2 regions of the Cupriavidus metallidurans CH34 genome follow, and region 1 is predicted to be linked to the other one. Evidence: predicted binding sites of a transcription regulator. Region 1 holds the regulator's gene; the other holds the start of a gene.
What was found. Region 1 encodes FNR, which switches genes on or off when oxygen is low (the NO sensors DNR and NnrR bind a similar motif). Its sites were predicted from a motif close to TTGATNNNNATCAA; they were not measured.
Positions count from the first base shown of each region.

Region 2: the regulator FNR is predicted to act here: its motif matches at 5,699-5,712, upstream of RMET_RS23280 (universal stress protein).

Region 1 covers NC_007973.1:2,200,603-2,215,193, forward strand. The annotation lists gene nusA (transcription termination factor NusA) at 1-577, opposite strand, end outside; gene rimP (ribosome maturation factor RimP) at 574-1,062, opposite strand; gene rluB (23S rRNA pseudouridine(2605) synthase RluB) at 1,391-3,286, opposite strand; gene scpB (SMC-Scp complex subunit ScpB) at 3,315-4,223, opposite strand; gene RMET_RS10190 (sulfite exporter TauE/SafE family protein) at 4,774-5,541, opposite strand; gene fnr (fumarate/nitrate reduction transcriptional regulator Fnr) at 5,627-6,352, shown strand; gene RMET_RS10200 (hypothetical protein) at 6,436-6,681, opposite strand; gene RMET_RS32220 (membrane protein) at 6,678-6,914, opposite strand; gene ccoG (cytochrome c oxidase accessory protein CcoG) at 6,928-8,457, opposite strand; gene ccoP (cytochrome-c oxidase, cbb3-type subunit III) at 8,513-9,427, opposite strand; gene RMET_RS10215 (cbb3-type cytochrome oxidase subunit 3) at 9,424-9,591, opposite strand; gene ccoO (cytochrome-c oxidase, cbb3-type subunit II) at 9,596-10,261, opposite strand; gene ccoN (cytochrome-c oxidase, cbb3-type subunit I) at 10,279-11,727, opposite strand; gene ccoS (cbb3-type cytochrome oxidase assembly protein CcoS) at 11,899-12,045, opposite strand; gene RMET_RS10235 (heavy metal translocating P-type ATPase) at 12,048-14,591, opposite strand, start outside.
Region 2 covers NC_007974.2:1,120,272-1,134,862, forward strand. The annotation lists gene RMET_RS23255 (sensor histidine kinase) at 1-1,083, shown strand, start outside; gene RMET_RS23260 (response regulator) at 1,080-1,724, shown strand; gene RMET_RS23265 (universal stress protein) at 1,755-2,207, opposite strand; gene RMET_RS23270 (universal stress protein) at 2,406-3,254, shown strand; gene RMET_RS23275 (MBL fold metallo-hydrolase RNA specificity domain-containing protein) at 3,330-4,688, opposite strand; gene RMET_RS23280 (universal stress protein) at 4,793-5,617, opposite strand; gene RMET_RS23285 (helix-turn-helix domain-containing protein) at 6,018-6,791, shown strand; gene RMET_RS23290 (GlxA family transcriptional regulator) at 6,812-7,753, opposite strand; gene RMET_RS23295 (SDR family NAD(P)-dependent oxidoreductase) at 7,897-8,697, shown strand; gene RMET_RS23300 (FMN-binding negative transcriptional regulator) at 8,731-9,381, opposite strand; gene RMET_RS23305 (DUF58 domain-containing protein) at 9,642-10,649, opposite strand; gene RMET_RS23310 (AAA family ATPase) at 10,667-11,647, opposite strand; gene RMET_RS23315 (fused MFS/spermidine synthase) at 11,644-14,178, opposite strand; gene RMET_RS23320 (HAD family hydrolase) at 14,374-14,591, opposite strand, start outside.

The DNA of each region.
Region 1 (14,591 bases):
GCGCGGCGCGGTCCACATTGAGGATATACGCGCGCACACGGTCGCCGGTGCGCAGGTTTTCCTTCGGGATGATCTGGTCACGTGCCAGCAGCGCTTCCACGCGGCCCGACTCGACGATCAAGCCCTTCTTGTCGGCGCGCTTGACCGTGCCGGTCATGATCTTTTCGCCACGATCCAGATAATCGTTCAGGATCTGCTCGCGCTCGGCGTCACGAATACGCTGCAGGATAACCTGTTTGGCCGCCTGCGCGCCGATACGACCGAACTCGACCGACTCGATCTGCTCTTCGATGTAGTCGTCGAGCTGGATATCGGCATTCTGCTCGCGTGCCTCGAACAGCAGGATCTGCTTGTCCGGCTCCTGCAGACCCTGTTCATCAGGAACGACGAGCCAGCGGCGGAACGTCTCGTGCTCACCGGATTCGCGGTCGATATGAACGCGAATATCCACGTCCTCCTCGAAACGTTTCTTGGTGGCCGAGGCGAGAGCCGCCTCCAGCGCACCGAAAACCACATCCTTGTCGACGTTCTTTTCGCGCGCTAGCGCATCGACGAGCAACAGAACTTCGCGGCTCATTGCTTGTTCCCTTTTCTTTGATTTCCCTTGAAGTCGATCACCGGCACCAAACGTGCGCGATCGACATCGGATATGGCGAATTCCAGCAGTGCCGGACCGTCCTTGCCTTCGAACTCCAGGCCGATCTTCTCGGCCCCGGCATCTCCTGCGGGTTCACACAGGATGCCCACGAAATTCTTCTGGCCATTGACCGGCAGGCGCAGCGTAACCCTGACCTCAGCACCGGCAAAGCGAACGAAATCGGCCAACTTCTTCAGCGGCCGGTCCAGGCCTGGCGACGACACTTCGAGGCGCTCGTAATCAACGTTCTCCACAGTGAGCACGTGAGTGAGCTGGCGACTGACCTTCTCGCAATCCTCAATGACGATGCCAGTTTCAGGCTGATCGATATAGACACGCAGAAGTCCGGCCGGGGCACGCTCAAGCTCAACCAACTCGTAGCCCATGCCGATAAGGGTGGTTTCGATCAAATCTGCCAGATGCACTGTAATCCCGAGTAGTGGCCTTCAATACCGTGGCAGACACCGGACAACGCAATACGCTCGGAATTGATGCTCGACGCGACCTGCAAACCGTCCTGCCTGCCCAATCATCCTGCCGGCCCGCCATGTGACGAAAACCAGCCGCAAGTGCAAACGGGCGAACCAAAAAAAAATGGGCGCAATGCCCATCATTCGCCCATCCTCGCCGAGGATGATACTTTTGAATAGACTTTGATTATACGCGGATTATGTCCAAAAGGCAAAAGCCTCCGAGGTTCCGCTCCGGATCGGGGCGATTGCCGACCATTACCGGCACCGCCCGATCCGTCAATCAACGCTGACCTCGGCCGCGCGGTCGGCGACTACCGCCTCCCGCACCCTTGGCAGCCTTTGGCATTACATTTCCATTGACCTCGCCACCGCCGCGACGCTGGCGATTGCCACCTGCGTTGCCCGCATTGCCAGCGTTTCCGGCCTTGCCGCCCCGCCCGCCGCCGCGACCACCACCGGCGCCAGGGCCCCGCAGGCCGCCGCCCATCCCGCCGCCAAACTTGGTCGTATGCGACGTCAGCGGCGCAGGGCCGGACGGAATGTATCCCATCGAGGTCTGCATCGGATCAGGCTGACCACGGCCCGCGCCCCCAGCATTACCACCCCGGCCACCGCTCTTCTCGTAGCGCGGCAGACCATCCATGCCGGTGTGCATCGGCATGCCCGCCAGCGCCGCTTCTTCGCGCTGCTTGCGGCCGCCGACCTTCGTCACACCCTTGCCGCCACTCTGTGCTTCCTTGGACGGCGCCTTCAGTCCAATGTTGGCCATCAGGCCGCGCACATCCGTCGGGTCCAATTCCTGCCAGCGACCGCGCTTCAAGCCGCGCGGCAGCAGGAACTGACCATAACGCGTGCGGATCAGGCGCGACACGGTCAGACCGACGGCCTCGAACATGCGACGCACTTCGCGGTTACGGCCTTCGGTCAGCGCCACGTGATACCACTGGTTCACGCCCTCGCCACCGCCATCGGCGATCCGCAGGAAGTTTGCCTCGCCATCATCGAGCTGAATGCCATGCAGCAGCCGCTGACGATCGGCTTCGGCCAGTTCGCCCAGCGTGCGCACTGCGTACTCGCGCTCCACGCCATAGCGCGGGTGCATGAAACGGTTCGCGATATCACCCGACGTGGTGAAAATCAGCAGCCCTTCGGTATTGAAGTCGAGGCGACCAACCGCGACCCACTTGCCGTTCTTGATGCGCGGGAGACTGTCGAAAACGGTCGGACGGCCTTCCGGATCCGACTGGCTGACGATCTCGCCGGAGGGCTTGTGATAGAGCAGCACCCGTGGAGGCTTGGTCGTCACCTTGCGGTGAATCAGCTTGCCGTTCACGCGGACCTGGTCGGTCGGCAGAATACGCTGGCCGATATGGGCAGGCAGGCCATTGACCGACACACGCCCCTGCAGGATCAGTTCTTCCATCTCGCGGCGTGAACCAAGTCCACCCTCCGCCAGCACCTTGTGCAGTTTGGGCGCGTCGTCGTCTGCGGACAGTTCGCGCACCGGCTTGGCCTTGGTGCGCGGCACAATCGTGTCTTCCTGATCGAACTGCTCGGAAATCACGAAACGGAACAGATCCTCGCCACCGGCAGCGGTCTTCGCGCCGCCCTTGCCGGCTTGCCGACCGGGCTTGTCGCCCTGGCGCTGCTCGACACGCTGGTCACCCCTGTCAGCACCCGGCTTGCCGCCAGGCTGTTGACCCTTGCGCTGACCACCCTTGTTGCGGCGGCCCGGCTGTTGTGAGGTTGGCTTGTTGTCACCATCAACCAGCGCTGCCTTGCGTTGCGGCTGCTGACGGCGCTTGCGAGCCCCCTGCGCTGGCTGATCCGATCGCGGCTGGCCAGCTTGCGCGTCGCCACCCATCTCCTCGGCACCAGCAACTGCCTGCGTGTCGGCGGCCGGCGCCGGCTTGCGACGCCCACGGCCACGCGCGGGGGCGGCGGCCGGCGAAGCATCGCCGCTTTCGCCAGTCGACGAGGGTTCGACATCGTCGCGCCCCGTTTCCCGGCCATCGCGGTCCTGCCCCGCCTGGCGACGGGAAGCCACTAGATTGCGCAGGCCGCGGCGCAGCCCCTTGCGGCGGGGCGCGCCTTCGGCGCCGTTACCCTCGGGGGCTGCGCCGGTATCGCCCGGCACGTCCGGCTGGCGGACGTCTTGCTCAGCGGAATCAGACAAAGTATTCACTATCGATGTTGCATGTTGTTCAGTTGGACACGCGCTCGTCGTCGTCCTCGGTCGTCAGCGGCATATCACCGTCGCGAGCCGGAACTGCGGCGTCCTCCTGCGAGGAAGACTCTGTGTCCACATGGAATCCGTTGGCCTGGGCCACCGGCGCGTCATCGTCATGCCCATCACCCTCGGGCAACTGCGCGACGCTGTCGTTCTGTTCGTTTTCATTGCCGGCGGCATCGCTCGCGCCACCGGACAGATCTTCGGATTGCGGCTCGACCGACAACGACTCAACTGCCGGCTCGCCCGTCTCAGCCACCCCAACGGTAGCCTCCGAAAAGGCTTCCTCGTCACCAGCAGGCGGATTCGCCGTCGCGACCGCCTCGAAATCGATGGCCTGCTGATCCAGCAGTGCCGCCTGGGCCTGGGCCTGGGCATCCTCGAGCGGCGGTAACTCATCCAGCGAGCGCAGACCGAGGTCATCCAGGAATGCCTTGGTCGTTGCGTACAACGCGGGGCGGCCAGGCACGTCCCGGTGACCGATGACTTCGATCCAGTCCCGATCCTCAAGCTTCTTGACCACTTCCGTGCTGACCGTCACGCCCCGGATCTCTTCGATGTCACCGCGCGTCACCGGCTGGCGATACGCGATGATCGCTAGCGTTTCCATCACGGCACGCGAGTACTTCGGCGGCTTTTCCGGATTGAGTCGGTCAAGAAACTCGCGCATCTCGGGACGGCTCTGGAACCGCCAACCGCTGGCCAGGGCCACGAGCTCCACCCCGCGCTGCTGCCAGTCGTTGCGCAGCTCTTCGAGTAGAACCCGGATGGTGTCGGCACCGACGTCGTCGGCGAACAACCGTCGCAGATCACCAACGCGCAACGGCTCCTGCGCACAGATCAGCGCGGTCTCGAGGACGATCTTCGCCTCTTGGGTATTCATGTGATTGTGTGCAGCCTGTCTTTGCACCTGCTTCTGGACGAATCCTGAAGCACTGGAGATTGCAGATACAGCGAGGCCTAAGCCACCGCCATCTCATCGCGCAGCTAACTCGCAGCTTTTCGCAGCGCAGCCGTGCACCTCATTTTCTTTGCATCGAATTGCCGGGTCGTTCCGGCAGGAGATCGTCCGGGGCTGACAGACTGCGCCAGTCAACGGACCTCTTGCGTCGCACCCTCTCCCTTTTGGGGTGGACATTCACCTGGACAATCAGATCGCCAAGGCGGCAAGAAACAATCGATATCGGCCCAGGCAACTTCGCCTGGCACCGGCGCCACCTCTCCACACAGCCCCATCGGACTTTGGAACCAGATCTTGTGAACCGGATGAACTGTGGGGACGATCCTGGCAAGCCAGACCTGCCCAGACCCCCTGGGCACACACCCCAGATCGGGAATGCAGCCCCGGCGACGCCACGAGCGCATCGGAGCGCGATACCGTGGTTTCGCGATTGTATGGCATTCCAGCCCCGCCCTGCAACCAGCAAAAAAGTCTAGAACACGACGCAGAAGCCGTGATTGGCCAGCGTATCGGGCAGCCAGACGGCGCGTGCGACACCCAGCGCCCCAAAACCGATCACAATAAGCGCGGCGCCCACTCGCACGCTGGGGCGGCGCGACAGTTGCCGCAGGTAGCCCGACAAACCCGAGATCACCAGCAGGTTCGGCAGCGTCCCGATGCCAAAGGCCGCCATGACAAGTGCCCCAGAAGGCGCATTACCAGCCAACAAGGCGAGCGCAAGTGCGCCGTACACCATACCGCAAGGCACCAGCCCCCAGGCCAACCCCATCCCATAGCGCCGCATGATGGGCGCGTGCCGACGCAAGCGAAGCGGCATCTGCATACCCAGCGACGCGATGCCCTGAACGACATACGAGGCCGCCCGCGCCGCCAGCCGTTCGAGCCACGCTGCCCGCATGACGCGGCCCCGCAACAACCACACCCCGGTCAGAACAAGCAACAGGCTGCCTGCACCGTAGAGCCAGCGCTGCACTGGCAGGTAATCCTGCTTCCAGACTGTCGCGCCCACCGCCCCCATCAGTGCCCCAAGCAGCACATAGGTCGTGAGACGCCCGGCGTGCATAACCAGTAGTTCCAGCCACCAGTGCAACCGCGAACGATGCACGACGTTAACGACCGCGACAGCCGCCCCGGACTGCCGTTGCTCGACGGCAATGGCAATTCCTCCACACATGGCTGCGCAATGCACGCCGCCAAGCAATGCAAGTGTAAAGACACTGAAAAGCACACCAAATGGCAACTGTTCCTCGCTTCTGCGTCACATCAAGCTGTAAAATGCCTGCATCGCGCCTCCATCGCAAGCGCATTCATGCGAGCACCATCAATTGCTTACCTCCATTCCCGTCACCGAGATGTCTCCACGTTGCTCCACTTGCGCCATGGGCCAGCTTTGCCTTCCCGTGGGCATGTCGCAACAGGACCTCGCAAAGATGGACACGCTCGTACAGGAACGCGTTCGTGTTCACAAGGGCGAAACGCTCTATCGCATGGGCGAGCCACTTACCGCAGTCTATGCGATCCGCTTTGGCACATTGAAGACCCACGTGACCATGGAGGACGGACGCACGCAAATCACCGGCTTCCATTTACCCGGTGAAGTCGTCGGACTCGACGGCCTCGGCGAGATGCAGCATGCATCCGATGCCACTGCACTCGAGGACACCGAGGTCTGCGTCGTACGATTCGATGACCTGCAATCGCTGTCCGGCACCTTGCCGTCGCTCCAGCAACAGTTCCTGCGACTGATGAGCAAGGAAATCTCGCAGGACCAGATCATGCTGATCACTCTTGGCTCGATGCGTGCCGAAGAGCGCCTGGCAGCATTTCTCGTCAACATGTCGGAGCGCCTGTCGATGCGCGGCTACTCGTCGAGCGAGTTCGTGCTGCGGATGAGCCGCGAAGAAATCGGCAGCTACCTTGGCCTCAAGCTCGAAACCGTGAGTCGGCTCTTCTCTCGATTCGCCGAAGCCGGCCTGATTCAGATTCGCCAACGACACGTGAAACTCGTGGACATGGAAGGCATCAGGCAGGTCTATAGCCGAAACTGCTAACGAACGTCCTAGCCAGGAAAACGGCCGCACCTGGAATTCAGTTCCCGGTGCGGCCGTTCTGCTTTCTACCAGCACTCGATCCATTACTCGAGTTCGTCGGTCTCCTCGAGCTTGGTTGGCATGGTGTATAGCGTCAGCCCGCTGGACAACGCGCAAAACAACCACGCCACCAGGAAGCCAATCGTGTAGACCGCCTCACGAGACGCTTCCACCTGGTGCCCGAAGAACGTGAGATCGCCCGGATCAACGACCGAAAATACGGTGGCGGTGGCCGCTCCGCCCATCAGAAACGCCGGCCAAAGTACCCACATCAGCCAGCGGAGTCTCATGGGCGCCTCGCAGCCGGCGACGTTACATGCTCCGCCCCCGTTTTCTCTACGACCAGACCATGACGCTCCACGCCGGAAACCGGCAAATCCGGATGCGTGTTGGCGAGCCAGATGGTCACGCCGCAGCCAATAATTGCAAGCAACGGACCGCTCATCAAAAGCCACGGCCACGGTTCCCTGTACCAGGGCTTGGACTGTTGGGATGTCATTGCGCTCTCCTTGTTTGCTGCCATTTCGCCCTCAGCATCACAGATTGCGGGGAACAATGAAACTCGTGGATTGCCTGATATGCGCGTCTCGGCCGTCCTCGCCCTCCGCCGTCACCGTTACGTTGATCTTGTGCGTGCCTTCCTTGGCATCGTCGATCGGCACGCGGATGCGAATCGGCAACAACCGGTTGGACGTTGGCTGCATGGCCTCGGCGGACTTGTCATACTCGACCGTCAGTCCAGTCAGGTCGTCGCCCTCAGCCTCCACGCGAATCCGCATCGGCGCTTCCGTGGTGTTGATCACCTGGAGCCGATAGACGTTCTCGATCCAGCGCCCCTCCACTTCCCGGCCCAGCGCGCCGCGATCCCGAATGATGTCGACCTTGATCGGCGACCGCACTGCCAGCGACGCGACGAAGCCCGCCGCCAGAACCAACCAGATCAGCGTATAGATGATCGTGCGTGGTCGCAGCAGCCGCTTGCGCGCGTCGGATGTCGACAGGGACTTGCGCATCGCATTTTCCGACGTGTATCGGATCAGTCCGCGCGGGTACTCCATCTTGTCCATGACCAGATTGCACGCGTCGATACAGGCACCGCAACCGATGCACTCGTACTGGAGGCCATCGCGAATATCGATACCGGTCGGACACACCTGCACGCAGATACTGCAATTCACGCAATCGCCAATGCCAGCGGCATGGCGATCGGTCTTGCGGGAACGGCTACCACGCGGCTCCCCACGACCCACGTCATAGGTCACGACATAGGTATCGCGGTCGACCATCACGCTCTGGAAGCGCGCATAGGGGCACATGTACTTGCACACCTGCTCGCGCATGAATCCGGCGTTGCCCCAGGTCGCAAACGCGTAGAACAGCATCCAGAAACTCTGCCAGGGTCCGAGCGTAAAATGCAGGACCTCGCTACCAAGCTCCCGAATCGGCGCGAAATATCCAATAAACGTGAAGCCCGTCCACAGTGCGATCAGCACCCAGAGCACATGCTTGGTCGCCTTGATTCGCAGCTTGCGCAGGCTCCAGGGATCGCCGTCAAGTCGGATCCGCGCGATGCGATCCCCTTCGACATGTCGCTCGATCCACATGAATATCTCTGTGTAGACCGTTTGGGGACAGGCGTAGCCGCAGAACAGGCGTCCGGCGATGGCTGTGAACAGGAATAGCGATAGCGCAGAAATGACCAGCAGCACGGCAAGATAGATCACATCCTGCGGCCACAGCACGAGACCGAAGATGTAGAACTTGCGCGCGCCGAGATCGAACAGCACGGCCTGGCGATCATTCCACTTTAGCCAGGGGGTTCCGTAGTAAATCAACTGCGTCAGGATGACCAGCCACACGCGCCAGCTCGAAAACGCGCCAGAGGTCGAGCGCGGATAGATCTTGCGGCGGACCTCGTACAGCGCTTCCTCGGTGGTCTCTGCCCCCTTGGGGGGCGGCGCGGGACGCCAAGTGTTGCCGTTACGATCGCTCGACGACTGGCTTGCAGACGGATCGTTCGAGGCGTGATCGTCCGAGTGATCGGGGGCGTTAAGGGGCGCGCTCATCGTGTTGCCCTCACGCCCCGGTGGGCGGCACTCCGCCCGGCCCCGGGGCAGTTAGTCATTTTGCAGCGCCTCCCGTATTCGAGAGTCCCCACACATATGCGGTCAGCATGCGGATGCGCTCGGGCGTCAGAATCTCCTCATGCGCCGGCATATGACCGTTATGTCCCTTCAGGATCGCGTCGACGATCGTCGCTTCCGAGCTGCCGTACAACCACGTGTTGTCGGTCAGGTTCGGCGCGCCGAGTGCCTGGTTGCCCTTGCCGTTGGCGCCGTGGCAGGCCGCGCAGGTCGACTTGAAGGTGCTTTCGCCACGCGATGCACGAATCGGATCCGAGGACAGACCAGACAGCGAACGCACGTACTGCGCGGTATCGCCCGCCTGCTTCGCATCGATCGTGCTCGCAAACGACGGCATCACGCCATTGCGGCCCTTGGTGATCGTCTGTTGGATCGTCTCCGGCTCGCCACCGTAGAGCCAATCGTTGTCGGTCAGGTTGGGGAAGCCTCGGCTGCCACGCGCATCCGAACCATGGCACTGCGCGCAGTAGTTCAGGAACAACCGCTGGCCGATCTCGCGTGCATCAGGATCCGCCGCCACCTGCTTGATATCCATGTTCAGATACTTGGCGTAGATCTGGTGCTGCGTTTTCTCGGCCGCTTCGCGGTGAGCGGCAAGCTCGCCCTGCGTCGAGAACTTGAGCATACCGGCGTACGATCCCAGACCCGGATACAGCGCCAAGTAACCAAGACCGAAGATGCAGGCCAGCAGGAACATCCACATCCACCAACGTGGCAGCGGATTGTTCAATTCGCGCAGGTCACCATCCCAGACATGACCGGTGTCATCAGTGGTGCTGACACCTTTCGGCATCTTGCGTTGGGAGAACAGCAGCCAGACACACCAGACGATCCCGATGAGCGCGATGGCCGCGATGTAATAACTCCAGAAATCGGAAATGAAATCGCTCATGGCTGTGGGTTCCGGCTTGTAGTTGTGTTTTCGTCAGGCAGGGCAAACGGCAACATCGCCGATTCCTGATTGGCGGCCTGGCGGCCGCCCGACCATGCCCACCAGCAGATGCCAATGAACGTCAGCATCGACACGACGGTTGCAATTGCGGTCACGATCGCCATGGCATCACTCCTTCGCCGGCGCCGGAGCCGCCGCCGAGTCAACGCGCACATTGCGGCGATTCAGGCCAAGTCCCTGCAGATACGCCACCAGCGCATCTTCTTCCGTCTTGCCCGCCAACTCTTCAGGCGCACGGGCAATCTCTTCGTCCTTGTACGGCACACCCAGACGCTTCAGCGCGTGCATGCGTGCCTGGATGTCGTTGGTGGGCAACTGCGTCTTCTCCAGCCACGGGTACGAAGGCATCACCGACTCGGGAACCACATCGCGCGGATTGCGCAGGTGGATCCGCTGCCAGTCGTCCGAGTAACGGCCGCCAACGCGCGCGAGATCCGGACCGGTACGCTTCGAGCCCCACAGGAACGGGTGGTCATACACCGACTCGCCCGCCGTGGAGAAATGGCCATAACGCTCAGTCTCCGCCTGCAGGGTACGCACCTGCTGCGAGTGGCAACCAACGCAACCCTCACGGATGTAGATGTCGCGCCCCATCAGGCGCAGCGGCGAGTACGGCGTGATGCCCGGATCGGGCTCAGTCGTCGAGTGCTGGAAGAACAGCGGCACGATCTGCACCAGGCCAGCGATACTGACCACGATGATGGTTGCGATGATCAGCCAGCCGACGTTCTTCTCCAGCGTTTCGTGGGAAAAGAATCCTTGTTTTTGAGACATCGTTCGGTCCTCGGCGATCAGTGGGCGGAAGCCGGCAGGTTGGCCGGAATCGGAGCGTCAACCGCAGGCTTGCCAATGATGGTACGTGCCACGTTGTAAGCCATGAGGATCATGCCGCTCAGGAAGCACAGGCCACCCAGCAGACGGATCAGATAGAACGGATACTTTGCCTTGACCGCTTCGACGAACGCATAGGTCAGCGTGCCGTCAGGCTGCGTGGCGCGCCACATCAGACCTTCCATCACACCGGCGATCCACATCGAGGCGATGTAGAGCACGACGCCGATCGTCGCAATCCAGAAGTGCCACTCGATCAGGCGCGTGCTGTACATCTCCTTCTCCCCGAACAGGCGCGGAATCAGGTAGTAAAGCGAGCCAATCGAGATCATCGCGACCCAGCCCAGGGCACCCGAGTGCACGTGGCCGATCGTCCAGTCCGTGTAGTGCGACAGCGCGTTCACCGTCTTGATCGACATCATCGAGCCCTCGAACGTGGCCATGCCGTAGAACGACAGCGCCACCACCAGGAACTTGAGAATCGGATCGGTACGCAGCTTGTGCCAGGCACCGGACAGCGTCATGATCCCGTTGATCATGCCGCCCCACGACGGAGCCAGCAGGATCAGCGAGAACACCATGCCCAGCGACTGCGCCCAGTCAGGCAGCGAGGTGTACTGCAGGTGGTGCGGACCCGCCCACATGTACGTGAAGTTGAGCGCCCAGAAGTGGACGATCGACAGGCGATACGAGTAGATCGGACGCTCTGCCTGCTTCGGGATGAAGTAGTACATCATCCCCAGGAAGCTCGTGGTCAGGAAGAAGCCCACCGCGTTGTGGCCGTACCACCACTGGATCATCGCGTCCTGCACGCCTGCATAGGCGGAGTACGACTTCCACATCGACACCGGCATTTCGATGTTGTTGACGATATGGAGGATGGCGATCGTCAGGATGTAAGCGCCGAAGAACCAGTTCGCCACGTAGATATGGCGGGTCTTGCGCTTGATGATCGTGCCGAAGAACACCACCGCGTAGGCAACCCAGACCAGCGTGATCAGGATATCGATCGGCCATTCGAGCTCGGCATACTCCTTGGAAGAAGTAATGCCCATCGGCAGCGTGATCACCGCCGCGATGATGATGGCTTGCCAGCCCCAGAATGTGAACGACGCCAGCGGGCCGCAGAACAGCCGGGCCTGGCAGGTGCGTTGCACGACGTAGTACGACGTGGCGAACAGCGCGCTACCGCCAAATGCAAAGATCACCGCATTGGTGTGAAGCGGTCGCAAGCGACCGAACGATAACCACGGTGTATTGAAATTCAGATCCGGCCAGATCAATTGCGCCGCAAGCAGAACGCCTACGGCCATGCCAACGATCCCCCAAACCACGGTCATGACGGCAAACTGCCGCACGACTCCATAGTTGAAGGTGTCGGCGCGTGAGGACGCGGTGGTGACAGCCATTCAGACCCCCAATGCAAAAAGTAAAAATAAACCTACTGACGGTGTGACTTTAGAAAATCGGCTTACAAGTCGCGTTGACTTTCATCAAGCCACCAGCATCCCTTGCGAACTGCTTGCATTAATTCCTGTCAATGAGCGTTCGCCGCAACGGTCACCTATACGCCTTGACATTCAAGGCTTGTCGTTGTCGAGCAAAATTGCTTCCGCCGGGCGATCGAGGTCGTCGTACTGCCCCGCGTGCAACGCCCACCACAGCGCCCCGGCAATCACGGCCACCAGCACCAGGCTCATCGGCACCAATAGATAGAGTGTTTCCATATTCAGGACTCCCTGGCCGGCGCCGCCGCGGCGCGCAACAGGCGCCATGCATTGCCGACAACCAGTAACGACGACACGGACATTCCGATGCCTGCCATCCATGCCGTAACGAGTCCGGTAGCTGCCAGGGGGATCGCCACGACGTTGTAGAAAAAGGCCCAACCCAGGTTCTGGCGTACCACACGGCGCGTCTTGCGGGCCACGGCAATGGCATTGGCGATTTCGCCCACGCCACCGTGTGTCAGCACGGCATCGGCACCGGCCTGCGCCAATGGCGCACCGCTGCCGATCGCTATCGAAACCTGGGCCTGGGCCAGCACCGGCGCATCGTTGATGCCGTCGCCCACCGCCAGAACGACGGCGCCCTGCTGTTGAAGATTGGCTACATAGTCGCGCTTGCCTTCAGGCGTGACCGCTCCAACGGCGGTCTCGATGCCGAAGCGGTCCGCCCACCAGCGCACCGCTGCCGGCTGATCGCCCGAAACCAGATGACAGCGCACACCGAGTCGGGTCAGCGAAGCCAGAAGCTCGGCTGTCTGGGGCCGTTCGACATCGGCCAACTGAAAACACGCCAGCGGACCGTTTGCGTCACCAAGCCAGACCTCGGTAGCGCCCGGAAAACGGTCACCACTGCGGCGGATGTCGGCTGCTGCCGGTGCCAATTCCGCGACGAACTCTCTACGCCCCAGCCGCATCAACCGGCCGTCGACATTTGCCTGCAATCCTTGCCCGGGAGTGTTGTGCAGTTCAGCCACCAGCCGTTCGGCATGGTCCGCCGCGGCCTCAACCAAGGCCCTCGCAATCGGATGTTCCCCACCACGCTCCATGGCGGCGGCGAGACTCTGGCAAGTCGGCGCATCCAGATTGCCCGCGATCTCCGTCGACACGAGCGCAAAACGCCCCTCGGTCAACGTGCCCGTCTTGTCGAGCATGATGTCCGTGACACCCGAAAGCGCTTCGAGCGTGTGCGCGCGGGTCAGCAGCACGCCGCGCCGCGACAACGCCGCGCCAGCGGCGGCCAGCGCCGCCGGAGTAGCCAGCGACAACGCGCAAGGACAGCTCACAACGAGCACCGCGACTGTCACCAATAGCGCGCGTGATGGATCGATCCAGATCGCCCAGACCAGCCCGGTGATTGCGGCCAGGATCAAGAGGGTGGCGACAAACCAGCCGGCCACACGATCTGCCAACTGGGCCAGGCGGGGCTTATCCGCCAGCGCGCGATCCAGCACGGCTACGATCTCGGCGAGACGGGTCTGCGCGCCGATCCGGCGCACGCTCACCTCGAGCGGACTGGCAGCATTGAAACAACCCGCCAGCACGGTGTCGCCAATGGCGCGCTTCACCGGCCGCGCTTCCCCTGTCAGCATCGATTCGTCGATTTCGCTGACGCCAGCCACCACGACACCGTCGGCCGGCATGATCTCGCCCGCCTTCACGCGAATCCGGTCACCGGCATTCAGTCGCGCAACCGGGATCCGCTCGCCGACGCCGCTCGTCTCCACCAGCCGCTCGCAGGTCGCGGGCAGCTGGCGCGCCAGCATCTCGGCGCCACTGCGCGAGGCTTGCCGGACACGCAACTCCAGATAGCGGGCCAACAGAAGGAACGCGACGAACATCGTCACGGAATCGAAGTAGACCTCCCCGACGCCCCGCACGGTCGCCACAGCGCTCGCGAAGAAGCCAGCCAGCACGCCGATCGCAACAGGCACGTCCATGCCCATATGTCGTTGCCGCAATGAACGCCATGCGCCAGCGAAAATCGGCGAGGCAGAGTAAAGAACCACCGGGATCGTCAGCGCAAAGCTCGCCCAGCGCATCAACTGAAGCTGGCCGGGGTCGATCGTGGCTTCGTGCGTATAGAGCGGCCACGCATACATCATCACCTGCATCATGCCGAGCATCGCCACGGCCATGCGCATCAGCAAGCCGCGCCGCTCGCGGCGATCGTGCTGGTCGCCACGCGACACCTCGAACGGCCATGCCTGATAGCCGATGTCGGCCAGCGTGGACAGCAGCCCCGCCACGCCCTGCTTGTTCTCTTGCCAGCGCACCACTACGCGGCGCGTGGCCACGTTCGCCACGGCCGACTCGACCCCATCCAGTTGCCCGAGGTGCTGCTCGATCAGCCAGGCACAGGCCGCGCAGCGGATGTTTTCCGGCGCCAGCGTGATCTCCGCCCGGCCGTCGCCCAGTTCGCGAACGAACTGGTTGCGCAGCTCGGGGGTATCGTAGGCGGCCCACACAGGCTCTGCCTCGCGTCGCGCCTGGGCATCTATCGGCCGCGCGAACCGCGTGACATCGCTATATAGATGCCCGAAGCCGGCTGAATAGAGTGTCTGCGCCAGCGCCTGGCAGCCGCCACAGCAGAATGTGCGGCGCTGCCCGCCGATATCAGCGACGAGCGGCGTGACATCGCGCCCGAGAGGCTGGCCGCAATGAAAACAATGAGTAGTGGATGTAGATAGAGACGCCGACCCAAGCCGCGTGCCCGAGGCAAGGGCTGCGGCGGAACCAAGTTGTGCGCTCGGATTGGACGGAACGGA
Region 2 (14,591 bases), on a different replicon from region 1:
CTGGCGGGAATCATCCGCTCGTCGATGGAAGCCATCATCTCGGTGGACGAAGAACAGCGCGTGGTGCTGTTCAACCCGATGGCGGAAAAGCTGTTTGGCTTGCCGGCGGAACAGGCCATGGGCCGCCCCCTTGGCGATTTCATCCCTGCCCGTTTCCGCACTGCCCATGCGGCGCACGTCACGCGTTTTGGCGTGACCGGTGTTTCCGACCGGCAGATGGGGCGCCAGCTCACGCTGCACGCCCTGCGTCAGGACGGAACCGAATTCCCGATCGAAGCGTCGATCTCGCAGACCTCCGATGGTGCCGGACACAAGCTTTTTACGGTCATGCTGCGCGACGTCACCGCTCGCGTGCGTGCCGAGACTGCGCTGCAGCGGTCCCGCGAGGAACTCCAGGCGCTGTCGGACAGCATCCTGGCAGCGCGCGAGGACGAAAAGCGACGCGTCGCGCGCGAGCTTCACGACGATCTGGGCCAGCGCCTGAGCGCGCTGAAAATGGATCTGGTGATGCTGGAGACCGACTTGCGTACCGACTGCGGCGCTGTGCGTGCGCTCGGACAGGTCAGCGCCATGCACACTGTCATCGACGAAACCATCGCCGCCGTGCGCAGGATTTCATCCGATCTGCGGCCCGCGTTGCTCGATGAACTGGGCCTCGCTGCCGCGCTGGACTGGCTGGCCAAGGATTTCAGCCGGCGCTACGCGATTCCGGTGAGCACGCGGACCCCCGAGGAGATCGACGTCACCGAACAAGCCGCCACCGCTGTGTTCCGGATCGTCCAGGAGGCGCTCAACAACGTCGTGCATCATGCGGACGCCAGCGAGGCCTGGGTAACGCTGACGCACCAGAACCCGAACCAGAACCACGATCACGACCAGTACGTGCTGCGCGTGCACGATGACGGGCGCGGCTGGAACGGCCAGCCGAAGGACGGCGCGCGACGCTCGTTCGGCCTGCTTGGGATCCGGGAACGGGCACGCCTGCTGGGTGGCACGGTGTCCATCGAACATTCGCCCGGCGAGGGCTTCGAACTCGTCGTCACGTTTCCGGGTCATCCGGATTGCAAGGAGACCCAGGCATGATTCGCGTGATCATTGCAGACGATCACACTGTGGTGCGCAACGGATTGCGCCATATCCTCGAACGCACCAGCGACTTCGAGGTGGTTGGCGAAGCAGCCCGCGGTACCGAAGTGCCACAACTCGTGCGCGAGCTGTCGCCGCATGTCATCCTGCTGGACCTGTCGATGCCCGGCCGGAACGGGCTGGAACTGATCCGGCAGCTGCGGACCGATCATCCGGCACTACGAATCCTCGTGCTGACGATGCACGCGGAGGAACAGTATGTGGTCCGCGCCTTCCGTGCCGGCGCGGCTGGCTACCTGACCAAGGAAAGCGCGGCGACAGAACTGGTGGAGGCGCTGAGGAAGGTGGCCGCGGGCGGCACCTACGTCAGCCCCGCCATGGCCGAAAAGCTGGCGCTGGGCCTGCAGGAAAAGCCCGATGCGCCGCACGAGGGCCTGTCGGATCGTGAACTCGAGGTCTTCCGGCGCATCGTCGACGGCGAGTCGCTCACGCAGATCGCCGCCGCGCTGTGCGTCAGCGCCAAGACGGTCAGCACCTACAAGATGCGCCTGATGGAAAAACTCCAGCTTCGCAGCGACGCCGCGCTGGTCCGCTATGCGATCGAGGCGAGGCTGTTCGGCGACGAAGACAAGCTATAGCGTCGTGACCCCCAGCCACAGCCCCGTCGTTCAGGCCGCCTCGCCGCGAATCAGCAGCACCGGCTTGCTGGTCTTGGCCACCACACCTTCAGAGACGCTACCCATGATCATGCGGCGCACACCGCGTCGGCCGCGCGTACCCATCACGATCACATCGGCTGGCCAGCGGTCGGCATAGCCGACGATCGCGCCGGCGATGTCACCCGGCACCGCCGACTTCTCTGCCAGTTCGGTTTGAAACCGCACGCCAGCGTCCTGGAGACGGCGAGCGGCGGCAGCCAGGGCCTTCTTGCCGAAGTCCGTCAGCCCATTCAGGATGTCCTGCGGATTGACGAAACCTGCCTCAAGGAACACTTCGCCCTCGTCCACCACGAACAGGACCTTCACCTCCGCGCCCATGCCCTTGGCCAGCCCGGCTGCCTGCGCAATGGCCAGGTCGGAAGACGGGCTGCCATCCACGGCAACCAGGATGCGTTCATACATATCGGTCTCCTCAGTCCGGGCCACGTGCCCTCACTGACCCAGCATAGGACGTGCCAAGGCTCCATGGTTGATGTATCGCAAGACGACCCGAGCCCACCGAATCAGGCGCTCTTGATCTGTCGCAACCATACGCGGCACATCACGCATACATTTGAGACCCAAATGGCGCCGAAGCGCCTTGCTTTTTCAGGAGACCACATGGACATCTCGGCGATCATGGTCCACGTCGATGCCTCGCAATCAGTGGAGGCCCGGCTCTGTCATGCCGTGGCGCTGGCCGGATCGTTTAACGCCACGCTGATCGGCCTGCTCTCGCTAAGCGCGGACGAGCCAGCGTGGGTCTACCGCACTGCGGACGGCCGCCGCGAGCGCCAGGCCTACGAGCCGGATCTTGGCGCCGCATGTGAAGCCGCCCGGGAAGCCTTCGATATCGCCACCGAAGCCGCGACGTTTGCCGTCGACTGGCGCGTCGGCGAGGGCGCACCCACCGACGCCATCCAGTGCGAAGGCCGGCTGGCCGACCTGCTGATCGTCGGCCAGCCGGACCGATTGAACACCGACAGCGAGGTAGCCCGGCACTTCGTTGAGACGGCCATTCTTTCGAGTGGCCGCCCGGTGCTGGTCATTCCTCAAGGGCCGCTGCCGGACGCCTCCACCTTCCCCTATAGCTCGATCGTGGTGGCCTGGAACGGTACCCGCGAATCCGCGCGTGCGCTGCATGACGCGTTGCCGTTGCTCAAGCGCGCCACCCAGGTCGACGTGGTGTCCTGCATTCCTCCGCACGCGCGCCGCAAGGCCGAGCTCTCCCCGCCCGCCTACGCGGCAAACTGGCTGGCTCGGCATGGCGTGCACGCGAGCATGGTCGAGATGGTGCTGGAACGATCGGCCGATATCGGCGAGTCACTGCTTGCCATCGCCGGCCAGCGCCGGGCCGACCTGCTGGTTTGTGGCGCATATGGCCGGGGACTGCTGCGCGAGGAATTGCTGGGTGGCGTGACGGACACCGTGCTGCGCCACGCCACGATTCCCACCCTCTTTTCCTACTAGCCGCGCCGACACCCCTTGCTCGGGCGCTCAGTCGAGCGCTTAGTCGAGCGCTTAGTCGAGCGCTTAGTCGGGCGCTTAGTCGAGCGGATAGATACCCCGGTACTCGGGCATCGTGACATCCCAATGCAGCGAATGCTCGATGCGCTGGCGTAGCGCATCGGCGGCACCGGGCTCGCCGTGGACGATGAACGTCTGCCGTGGCGGCGTCCCGATGGCACTCATCCAGTCCATCAGCCCATCCGCATCGGCATGTGCCGAGAAATGGCGAATCTGTTCGACTGAAGCACGCAGTTCGACTTCGCGCCCGTGCATACGCAATGTGCGCTGACCGGACGCCAGCGTCGCCCCCCGCGTTCCCGCCGCCTGGAACCCCACCAGCAGAAAAGTGCTGCGCGGGTCCTGCCCGAACGATTCAAGGTGATGCACCACGCGCCCGCCGGTCAACATTCCGCTACCGGCCAGGATGATTTTCGGCTGATCCACCCGGTTGATGCGGATCGACTCCTCCATGCTCCGGGTCGGAATCGCCACCGAACAAGCAGCCGCGCACGTTTCGGGGTCGATGCGCAGTTCGTCCGTGTGCTCGGTGAGAATCCGCGTGGCGTCAATGGCCATCGGGCTGTTCAGATAGATGGGCACATCGGGAAAGCGCCGTCGCTGGCGCAGCCGGTAGAGGCAATACAGCAGCAACTGGGCGCGCCCAACCGCAAAGACGGGAATGATCACGCTGCCGCCCCGGGCAACGGTCTTGCGGATGATATCGGCCAGCAGCTCGATGGGATCGCCCTCCGGGTGCAGGCGGTCACCGTAAGTCGATTCCACGATGAGGTAATCCGCCGCGGTGGGCGGCTCCGGCGGCCGCATCAGCATGTCGTCCTGCGGGCCGAGGTCGCCGGAGAACAGGATGCGCCGGCCCTTGGCATGGATCGTCACGCTGGACGAGCCAAGAATATGGCCCGCGCGATGAAACTCCGCTTCCACACCGCGTGCGATTGTCACGCGCTTGCTGTAAGGCGCGGGCTTCAGATGTTCCAGCGCATGCATGGCATCCGCCACGGTATAGAGCGGCAGCGCCGGTTGATGACGCGAATACCCCTTGCGGTTGGCATAGTTGGCGTCTTCTTCCGCCAGATGGGCGCTGTCCGGCAGCAGCAGGCCGCAAAGCTCCGCGGTTCCCGTCGTACAGTGCACGCGCCCCTTGTAACCGCGTTTCACCAACAGGGGCAGATAGCCGCTGTGGTCGATATGCGCATGTGTCAACACCACGGCATCGAGACTTTCCGGGCTGATCGGAAAGCGATCCCAGTTACGTAGCCGCAGGGCCTTGTAGCCCTGAAACAGTCCGCAGTCGATCAGCACCCGCGCTTCTCCGGTGTCGATCAGAAAGCGCGAACCGGTCACGGTGTCCGTTGCCCCAAGGAACTGGATGTGCATGGTCTGTGATGTTGGTGTTGGCGTCGTCAGTAGCGGTGTTGTCAGTATTGCCGTAGCCGCTCACTGGCTTTGAAACGATGGCAAAACAGTACGTACCACGCGCTTCAATGCGACATCAGCAGTGGCACCGGTGCGTTGCGCAGCAGCGTGCGCGTGGTTCCGCCCATCACGAGTTCGCCGAGCCGTGAGTGGCCGTAGCCGCCGGTCACCAGCAGATCGGCTGCCTCGTTGCGCGTCACGCGCATCAGGCTGTCAGCTGGCGACGCGGCCTCGTCGATACGCAGCGAAGCGCTGACGCCGTGATCGGCCAGCCAGCGCACGGCCTCGGCCGCGCCATGCTCGTTCGGCCCCGCGCCGCTGAGCACCACCTGCAGGATCACACGCGATGCCAGTGCCAGCAGCGGCAACGCATCTCTCATAGCGCGCGCGGCTTCGCGCCGCCCGTCCCAGGCCACCACGACGGTGCCGCCCGGCACCAGGCTGCCACCAGGTGGTATCACCAGAATCGGACGGCCAGAGTTCAGCAGCACATACTCGGCGGAAGTGGCCATCAGCGCCGGCGTATCTTGCGCCAGCGACGGCGGCGCCGGCAGAATCAGATCGCTGCTGACACCGCGCGAGGTCAGCGCCCAGCCCGCCTCCTGCTCGACCACCACGTGTGAAATCTCGATGCCCCGCCCACGTCGCGCCACTGCCGCATCGAGCGCAGCGGCATCGGCCTGTTTCAGGTTGCGCAGCATGTCGGCGCGCATCTGCTGATAACGCGCGGTCTCCTCGCCGGCGCTCCGGAATGGATCCAGCAAGGTGCCAGTGGCGGTCAGTCCGACGACCCGGGCGGTGAACAGCGACGCCAGCGTCAGCGCGGCATCCAGACGCGCATCGCGCGCCGGATCAGCGGCAAGATCGACGAGAATGGTCTTGAAATCCATGGGGGCTCCAGGCAAGGGGGCGATCGGGCGGCAAGAATGGATACCGTCTTGTGCACTTTAATCGCCAAAGATGCTCCGCGCTTGCCTCAAGTCAAATACATGACGGCCAGGAAACCAAACATTGTCGGTACAAGTCGCGGCAATCAACCGTCTGAAGGAGGACTCAATCGAAGGCGAACTACCTTGCCTCGGCTATCGGGAGCACCTGTGCTGCGCGTAGGCAAAGCCCGACCTGTCAGGTAACCCTTACACGCGCACTCCAGACCCTGACACAGGTATCAGCCGACGCTGATTTCAGCCTTTCCGATCACAAGGCATACTTCCGCGCAGATGGGGAGTTATTCAGATCAAAGAACCTTGATTTGGCGGTGAACGCCTGACGGCCCCAGGGGAGAGCATCATGTATGAAGTGGTAGAGGGGTCAACCGTCGAAGCAGGAATGGATGGGGAATGCACCGGACATGCGCACGCGCCGAGCACGACGCGGCATTTCCAGGCGCGCTGCATGGATTGCGGCCTGCGCCGCCTCTGCATCGCCTCGTCTCTCGAACCGGAGGAGCTTCCGCAACTGGAAGCCGTGGTCAGCCACTGGCGCATGGTGCATCGTGGCGAATACCTGTACCGCTCCGGCGACAAATTCCAGAACCTCTACACCGTCCGGTCGGGATCGCTGAAGACCGTGGCCACCCACGCTGGCGGCCATGAGCACGTCACCGGCTTCTTCCTGCCGGGAGAAACGGTCGGCCTTGGGGCGATTGGCGAAGGCGAGTATGACTGCGACGCGATTGCGCTCGAAGACAGTGCCGTCTGCGTGCTGCCGTTCTCACCGCTCGAAGGACTGTGCCGCGACGTCAAGAGCGTGCAACAGCATTTCCACCGGATGCTGAGCCGCGAGATCCTGCGCGAGTCCAAGCAGATGATCCTGCTGTCGGGCATGACTTCGGAACAGCGTGTAGCGGCATTCCTGATCAACGTGTCGTGTCGCCTGCAGGAACGCGGCTATGCTTCGCGCGACTTCACGCTGCGCATGACCCGCGAGGAAATCGGCAGCTACCTCGGCATCAAGCTCGAAACGGTCAGCCGCACGTTCTCCCGCTTCCAGCGCGAAGGCCTGATCCGCGTGGATGGGAAGCGCATCGAACTGTTCGATATCGAGGCGCTCGCGGCCATCTGAGCCGCTGGCACCAGCGCCTGCTACTCACGGGCCTCCCGCCGCACCGCCTGCGGCGGCACGCCGAACCCCCGCAGGAACGCCTCGCGCATATGGCGCCGGTCTCGAAAGCCGGCCTCCCGCGCCACGACTTCCAACGGGTGGCGACTCTGTTCGATCATCAGCCGCGCCGCTTCCAGCCTCAGATTCTCGATCGCCTTGGCCGGCGACTGCCCGGTCTCCGCGGTGAACACGCGGCTGAACTGGCGTGGGCTCAGATGCACCGTCTCCGCCAGTTCCTCCACCGTCAGTGCCTGGCTCAGGTTCTTGCGCGCGTAATCCAGCGCACTCTGGATACGGTCGGATTTCGGCGCCATATCCAGTAGCTCCGAGTGCTGTGACTGTCCACCCGAGCGCCGCTGGTGCATCACCAGCTTGTGGGCGACCGACCGCGCGATGTCCGCGCCCAGATCCTTTTCGACCATGGCAAGCGCCAGATCCAGGCCGGCCGTCATGCCCGCCGACGTCCAGATCGCGCCATCGACGATGTAGATGCGATCGTCCTCTACCTTGATGTCCGGATGGAGCCGTTTCATGTCGCGCGCGAAGGCCCAGTGCGTGGTCGCGCGTCGGCCATCGAGCAGACCGGCTTCCGCCAGAATGAACGCCCCCGTGCAAATCGACGCCGTCCGGCGCGCGCGCGGCACCGCCTTGCTCACGAACGCCAGTACCGGTGCGGGTGTTGGCTGCGCGACTGGGTCGCCAACGCCGGCCAGCACCCAGGTATCGACGGCCACGCGCGCGCTTGCCGCGTGCGTCTCTACCGTCATCCCCAGCGAAGACACGACCGGACCACCGTCGATCGAGTAATTCCTGATGCGATAGAAAGGCTCGCCGGCCACGAGATTCGCGTACTCGAAGACGCTCTGCGTCGCCAGCGCCATCACCTGAAAACCGTCCGTCAGCAGGAAGCCGATGTTGTGCATGATTGGCCTCGTCGCACCCATGTCCTAAAACATGACCATAATCGTCATTTCTGCCATGGTCAAGTCGCTTTACGATGCAATGCATGGATTCAACGCATCCCGATTTTCGAATCCCCATCGCACGACATCGCAAGGAGAACACCATGACGCAAACTCATCTCGGCACGGCCCTGGTTACCGGCGCATCCTCGGGCATCGGCGCCATCTACGCAGACCGTCTGGCACGCCGCGGCTATGACCTGATCCTCGTCGCCCGCAATCGCGACAAGCTCGACACCCTGGCCCGGCGCATCACTGACGATACGCAGCGCGTGGTCGAAGTCTTCCCGGCTGATCTCAACGACCGCCAATCGCTCGCACGGGTGGAGGAAAAGCTGCGGCAGGACGCCAGCATCACGCTGCTGGTCAACAACGCAGGCGTCGGCACGCACACGCCACTGCTCGACAGCGATGTCGATGCCATGAACCGGATGATCGACCTCAACGTCACCGCGCTGACGCGCCTGACCTATGCCGCCGTGCCGGGATTCGTCGCGCGCGGCCGTGGCGCGATCATCAATATTTCGTCGATCGTCGGCATCGCGCCCGAAATCCTGAACGGGGTGTACGGCGGCAGCAAGGCGTTCGTGCTGGCATTCAGCCAGTCGCTGCATCACGAACTCGCGGCCAAGGGGCTGCGCGTGCAGGCGGTACTGCCGGGGGCGACCGCCACGGACTTCTGGGAAACCGGTGGCCTGCCGATCGAACATCTCGACAAGGCGATCGTCATGCCGGCTGAAGCGATGGTCGATGCGGCGCTGGTAGGCTTCGATCGTGGCGAGCTGGTGACGATTCCACCGCTGCACGCGATCGAGCAATGGAATGCGTATGAAGGCGCGCGCCAGGCGATGGCGGGCCTGCTATCGACCAACACTCCCGCGCCCCGGTACGCGACGGGACGCTGAGAGGCGGAAGGCAAAGGGTGGAAGGCCCGGGAATTACTGGGTCTCGCCCCGCTCCTTGGCATCTGCGCGGGCCAGCATCGCTTCGCCGAGCGTTGTGCTGCCCTGCTCGGCCAGCGCCGTGCCCGCGCCACGGATGTCGCGCACTTCCTTGTTCTGACTCAGCTTCAACTTGCCTTCCAGTCGCGTGATCTCGATCTCGATACCGACGATCGCCTTGAGCATCGTGTCGACGAAATCCGACGGGGCGTCGGACATCTTCCACGGCCTCGGTTGCGTGGCCTCGTGCGTGCGCGTCAGATGGGCCACGACGCCGCGCACGAAGCGTTCATCGTCGCGAATCGTGATGCGACCGTGCGCGTGCACGACCATGTAGTTCCACGTGGGCACCTGCTTGTGGGCCTCGTGCTTGCTCGGATACCAGTTCGGCGAGATATACGCATCAGCGGCGCGGAAGATCACCAGTACCTCATCACCGTCCGCCACGTCCTGCCAGACCGGGTTGGCGCGGGCAACGTGAGCCTTCAGCATCCCATTCGGCCCTTGCGAGGGATCGAGATGGAAGGGAATGTGATTCGCATCCAGACCGTTCCTGCCATGCGTGACCAGCGTGCCAAATGGATACGCGGTCATCAACGCATGGAGAGCCTCAGGGCGCGATTCTTCGAAATGGGCAGGGACGTACATGAGAGTGCTGGGCGTGGGGGTGTAGGGTTCGGAATGCAGGCATTGTCATCGGAAACTGGAGCCGAGTGTAGCCGCAGTTTGCGGTTATCGCCCACACGCTGATCGAGAACTGCTAGCTCAGCGGAATCGACCCAGACGTTGACCCAGACGTTGACCCAGATGCGGCTTGTTTTTCGGCAGGAGTCGCCGCCAGTTGAGCTTCGCCGTCATAACGGCCAATTGAGGGTGCTTGGACTGCACATCCGGCCCGAAGCTGCGTTCTATGCCCTGCCGCGCCGCGGCGACGCATCGGCAGGGTATCCCAGCAGCCGGCGCAGTTGCAGCGCCGTATCCTCAGCTGCCGATACCGGGAGCAGCGGCACGCCAATCCCGTTGTGCCACTCGACCAGCGCCGCATTGTGATCGTCCGCGAAGCGGTGAATCGCACTCCGGAGCGTCTCCCGGCCAAAGCCGAGTTCCACCTGCAGTTCGCCGTCGCTGACCACGAGGTGACCGGAGTCGGGTAGGTTCAGCAGGAACGGGTCATAGACCAGCACCGACAACATGTCGTTGCGACGGCGCAGTTCGAGCATCAGGTCGCGGGTCTGCGCATCGTTGCCGCTGAAGTCGCTGATGACGATAACCAGATAGTCGTGACGGGCCAGTTGCAGCGCGTGTTGCAACGCCGCGTTCAACTGGCTGGCGCCCTGGCTGGCCGGGGCGTCCGCGCGCAGCGCCTGATTGTGGCGTGCCAATTCGCCAAGCAGGTGAAGCACGCCGTGCTGGCTGCGCTGCGGTGTCAGCGCGGTCACTTCCTTGTCGCCGAAGACGACACCGCCCACGCGGTCCCCCTCTGCCACCATTCGCCACGTGGCCAGCGCGGCCACTTCCGCCGCCGCCACCGATTTCATCGCACGGCGGCTGCCGAAGAACATGTTGATGCGCTGATCCACCACCACCAGCGCCGGGCGTTCCTTTTCCTCGGCATAGACCCGTACGTGTGGTTTGCCAGTTCGCGCCGTCACGCGCCAGTCCATCGTCCGAACGTCGTCCCCGGGCAGGTAGGGGCGCAATTCCTCGAAGGCCAGCCCACGGCCCCGCACGCGTGACCCGTGGCGCCCCGACAGCAGGCTGTGCACGGGCTGGCGCGACAGGAAATGGAAGTCCCGCGCAGCAGCCTCAAGCGCGGCCAGCGATGCCGCATCGACATTGACGCCGGGCGTGGCGCTGGACGGAAGCGTCTTGTGCTGGGCCGGCGAGCGGCCGAGTGCGGCGGTATCGGGTTTCATAACGGAGCCGGATGGCCTCAGGCCACCGCCACCCGCTGCACCAGGCGGTCGATGACCGCGTTTGCGCTGACCCCCGCCGCGTGGGCGTCGTACGAGAGGATCAGCCGGTGCCGGAACACGTCGTGCACCACCGCCTGCACGTCCTCGGGGGTGACGTAGTCGCGCCCGCGCAGCCAGGCCATCGCCCGCGCGACCTTGTCGAGACCAATCGAACCACGCGGGCTCACACCCACCTCGATCCAGCGTTTCAGATCGTCGTCGAGACGCGCGGGCTCGCGCGTGGCCTGCACAAGCGCGACGATATAGCGCTCCACCGGCTCGCTCACCTTGATCTCGTGGATTTGCCGGCGCGCGTCGAACACTGTTGCCGGGGACATGCGAGTTTCGCTACTCCCGGCATCGCCCTGATGGGTGTCCGGTTCTTCCTCGGCACGCGCCAGCCGGATGATCTCCGCTTCGGCATCGGCCGCAGGATAGTCAACGTTCACGTGCATCAGAAAGCGGTCCATCTGCGCTTCTGGCAGCGGATAAGTGCCTTCCTGCTCGATCGGGTTCTGCGTGGCCATGACCAGGAACAGCCGTTCCAGCGGGTGCGTATTACCGCCCACGGTGACCTGCCGCTCCTCCATGGCTTCGAGCAACGCCGATTGCACCTTGGCCGGGGAACGGTTGACTTCATCCGCCAGAATCAGGTTCGCGAACAGCGGACCGGGCTGGAAGCGAAATTCGCCCTTGCCGCCTTCGCTGTAATAGATGTCCGAGCCGGTGATGTCGGCGGGCAGCAGGTCTGGCGTGAACTGCACGCGCGACAGCCGCGCGTCGAGATGCTTCGCCAGACTCTTGATGGCACGGGTCTTGGCCAGCCCCGGCAGGCCTTCCACCAGCAGGTGCCCGTCGGCAAGCAGCCCAAGCAACAACCGCTCGATCATGCGTGCCTGGCCGACAATGGTTTCGCCCATACGTGCCTGCAGCGCCAGAAAATCGTCGCGAGCGCTCATTGCGCGCCTCCCGTGAACCAGTTGTAGTACGGATTGCCCGGATCCTCGCGCATCACCTGCGTGATATCGCGCAGCCATTGCTGGCGGTCGCCCCGGTATGCATCGAGCCCGGCGCGATAGAACAGATGCAGGTTGGCCCGCTCGCGCCGGATGGCGACTTGCAGTGCGTCGTCCGCGCCTTGCAGTTGCGGCTCGGACGAGAGATTCAGCAACTCCTCCAGCACGGGCGGGAACGACTGCTTGCGCACCCAGCCCGAGTATTCGATGCGCGGACGGTCGTCTGTAACGGCGGGCGCGTCGCTGGCAAACCAGTCGAGGCCGGTGCGGTCGGTCACGTAGGTGGCCAGCAAGGCGGCGGGCGATGCCACGCCGACGGACCGCAGCGCGGCGCTGACCCCGGCATCGGCGAAACGCGACTGAATACGCGCCACGTCAAGCGTGACCGGCTGCAATGATCCAACCAACAGCATCTCGTGCAGTTCGGTGGTCCAGAGCGTGGCGTGCGGAAACACATCGAGGAAGCTACGCACCAGCGAGCGGGTGTCCTCGGGATTCTGCGTCGGCAGGGGCAGCCATTGCGCCACAATGCCGCCCGTCTCCAGACGCTGCGCGGCGAGACGATAGAAATCGCGCGAATACAGGTTCACGACACCGCTGGCCGACGGCGGCGGCGGTTCCAGCGTGATCAGGTCGTAACGCTGGGCGCTTTGCAGCAGCTCGCGCCGACCGTCGCGCAAGCGGATGTCGACGCGCTTGTCGCCAGTCACGCCGTAGTTACCCTGGAAGTTCGGCGCGGCACGCACCACGGCGGGCAGCAACTCGGCCACTACCCGATGCTCGAGCCCCGGATACTGCAGCAGCGCGCCTGCGGTAATACCGGTCCCAAGGCCGATCACCAGGGTGGAGCGCGGTGCGCCGTTGTGGATCAGCAGGGGCAGCAGCGCCTGCAGCCGCATATAGCGCAGCGACGTCATCGTATCGCCGGAATTCGATACGCCCTGAATATAGAGCCGCCGGAACGGTTGACGGGCCTTGCCCTGCTCGACCACGGCTACCGTGGCGCCGCGGCTTTCCTCGTAGAAAACAAGTTCACCGCCGCGCGTCTGCGCCAGCAATGCGGCAAGCCGATCGGCCGGCGTCACCACGGCCACGATCAAGGTCACCACGGCCAGCAACGGCACGGCCACCCGTGCGAAGCGGTGCACGCCGGTGCCGAATGCGGTAGCCAGCAGCGCCACGACGCCGCTCGCCACGGCCAGCACGCCGAGCGTATGGACCACGCCGATCCACGGCACCAGCACGAAGCCGGCCAGCACCGAGCCAGCAATACCGCCCAGCGTATTCACTGCAAGCACGGCGCCGAGCCCTGAACCGGGGCGCGAGACATCGACGGAGAGTCGCACGACATACGGAAACGCCGCGCCAAGCAGCACCGTCGGCACGAACACAATACAAAATGCCGCCATGCCAAAGCTCGCGCACATGGCGGCAAGCTGGCTGCCGGTGGCGCCGAGCACGCGTTGTGACACCACGGACTGGGCGGCCGGGAGCCATTCACCCAGCCATGCGAATTCGACCAGACCCGCCAGCCCCGCGCCGACAACCAGCGCCGCGAACACACCCCAAGGGTCCCTGGCTCGATCGACCTTGCGTGCCACCAGCGCACTGCCAAGCATGAGGCCCGCCAGATACGTGGCAAGCATCACCGCGAACGCGAATGCGCGCGTGCTCAGGAACTGGACAATGGCTTGCGACCAGACCACCTCGTAGCCAAGCGCGATACCGCCGGCCAAGGCATAAAGCGTGAGCGCCAGTGTGCGCTGCCCAGTCCTTGGCGTTGCCTCGACTTGCGCCTGTGGCACGGTCTGGGTGGTCGCTTTGGGGGCGCGGCGGACCATCCAGTACGCGCCGAGTGCGGCCAGCAGGTTCAGCGCGGCTGCCGCGCAGGCGCTACCCGTGACGCCGAACGCAGGAATCCACACAAACCCCGCGAGCAGCGTGCCCGCAATGGCACCGGCCGTGTTGGCCGCGTAGAACCGGCCGCCGTGGCCACCGAGTTCGTGCTCGGCGGGCGTCACCGCCCGGAGCAGCGCCGGCAGCGTGCCGCCCATTGCGACCGCGGGCAGGCCGACCAGCAGCACCGGAAGCGCCCACGCCACGGCCCCCGCGCGCAACTGCAGCCATGCGAACGGCGCCGCCGCATGAGCCAGCGCCAGCGTCGCGCCAATGCCCAGCAAGGCAATGGCGACTTCGAGCCAGAGGTATAGCCGCCAGGCGGAGGTACTGCGATCGGCGTGACGGCCAACCAGCCAGCCGCCAAGCGCCAGGCCCGCGAAGAACGCGCTGACACCGGTGGTCACCGCCTGCACCTCGACGCCGACCACCAGCGAAAGCTGCTTGATCCACAGCACCTGATAAACCAGGCCCGCGGCGCCGGACAGGATCAGCAGCAACGCGGGCCATCGCCATGCGGTCGACCGCGGCACGGCTGCAGGCTCGGATGCTTGGGCTGGCCGCCGTTTCGCACGCATCCCCTGCCCCAGCTTACGGTCGGCTGCCGTCACGTTTCTTGCCGCGCTTGTTGCCTGTGAAGTCTGCCAATCGAGGGCTCCGCTATTGTTGGTGTTGTGGTTTGTATTGTTCCGTCCGCGCTGGCAAGGCAACCCCAAGGGTCAACTGAAGTGTCAACTGAAGGGTCAACGGAGGGGGCAGCCTGAAGGGGCATCTCACGGCTTCGCGGCGGGATAGATCTGAGCCCAGTCCTTCTGCATGCTGATGACGGTCCAGCCACGCGTCGTCGCTTCGTCAAGCGCCTTGTCGAGCTTGCCGATCTTCGACTGGCGATCGTAGGCGAACTCGCGCTGGGCATCGTCGTGGTGGACCAGCATGGCCAGGCGCGCGCCGGTGCCGGCCATCGTGTATTGCAGCATCTGCAGGTCGCCGT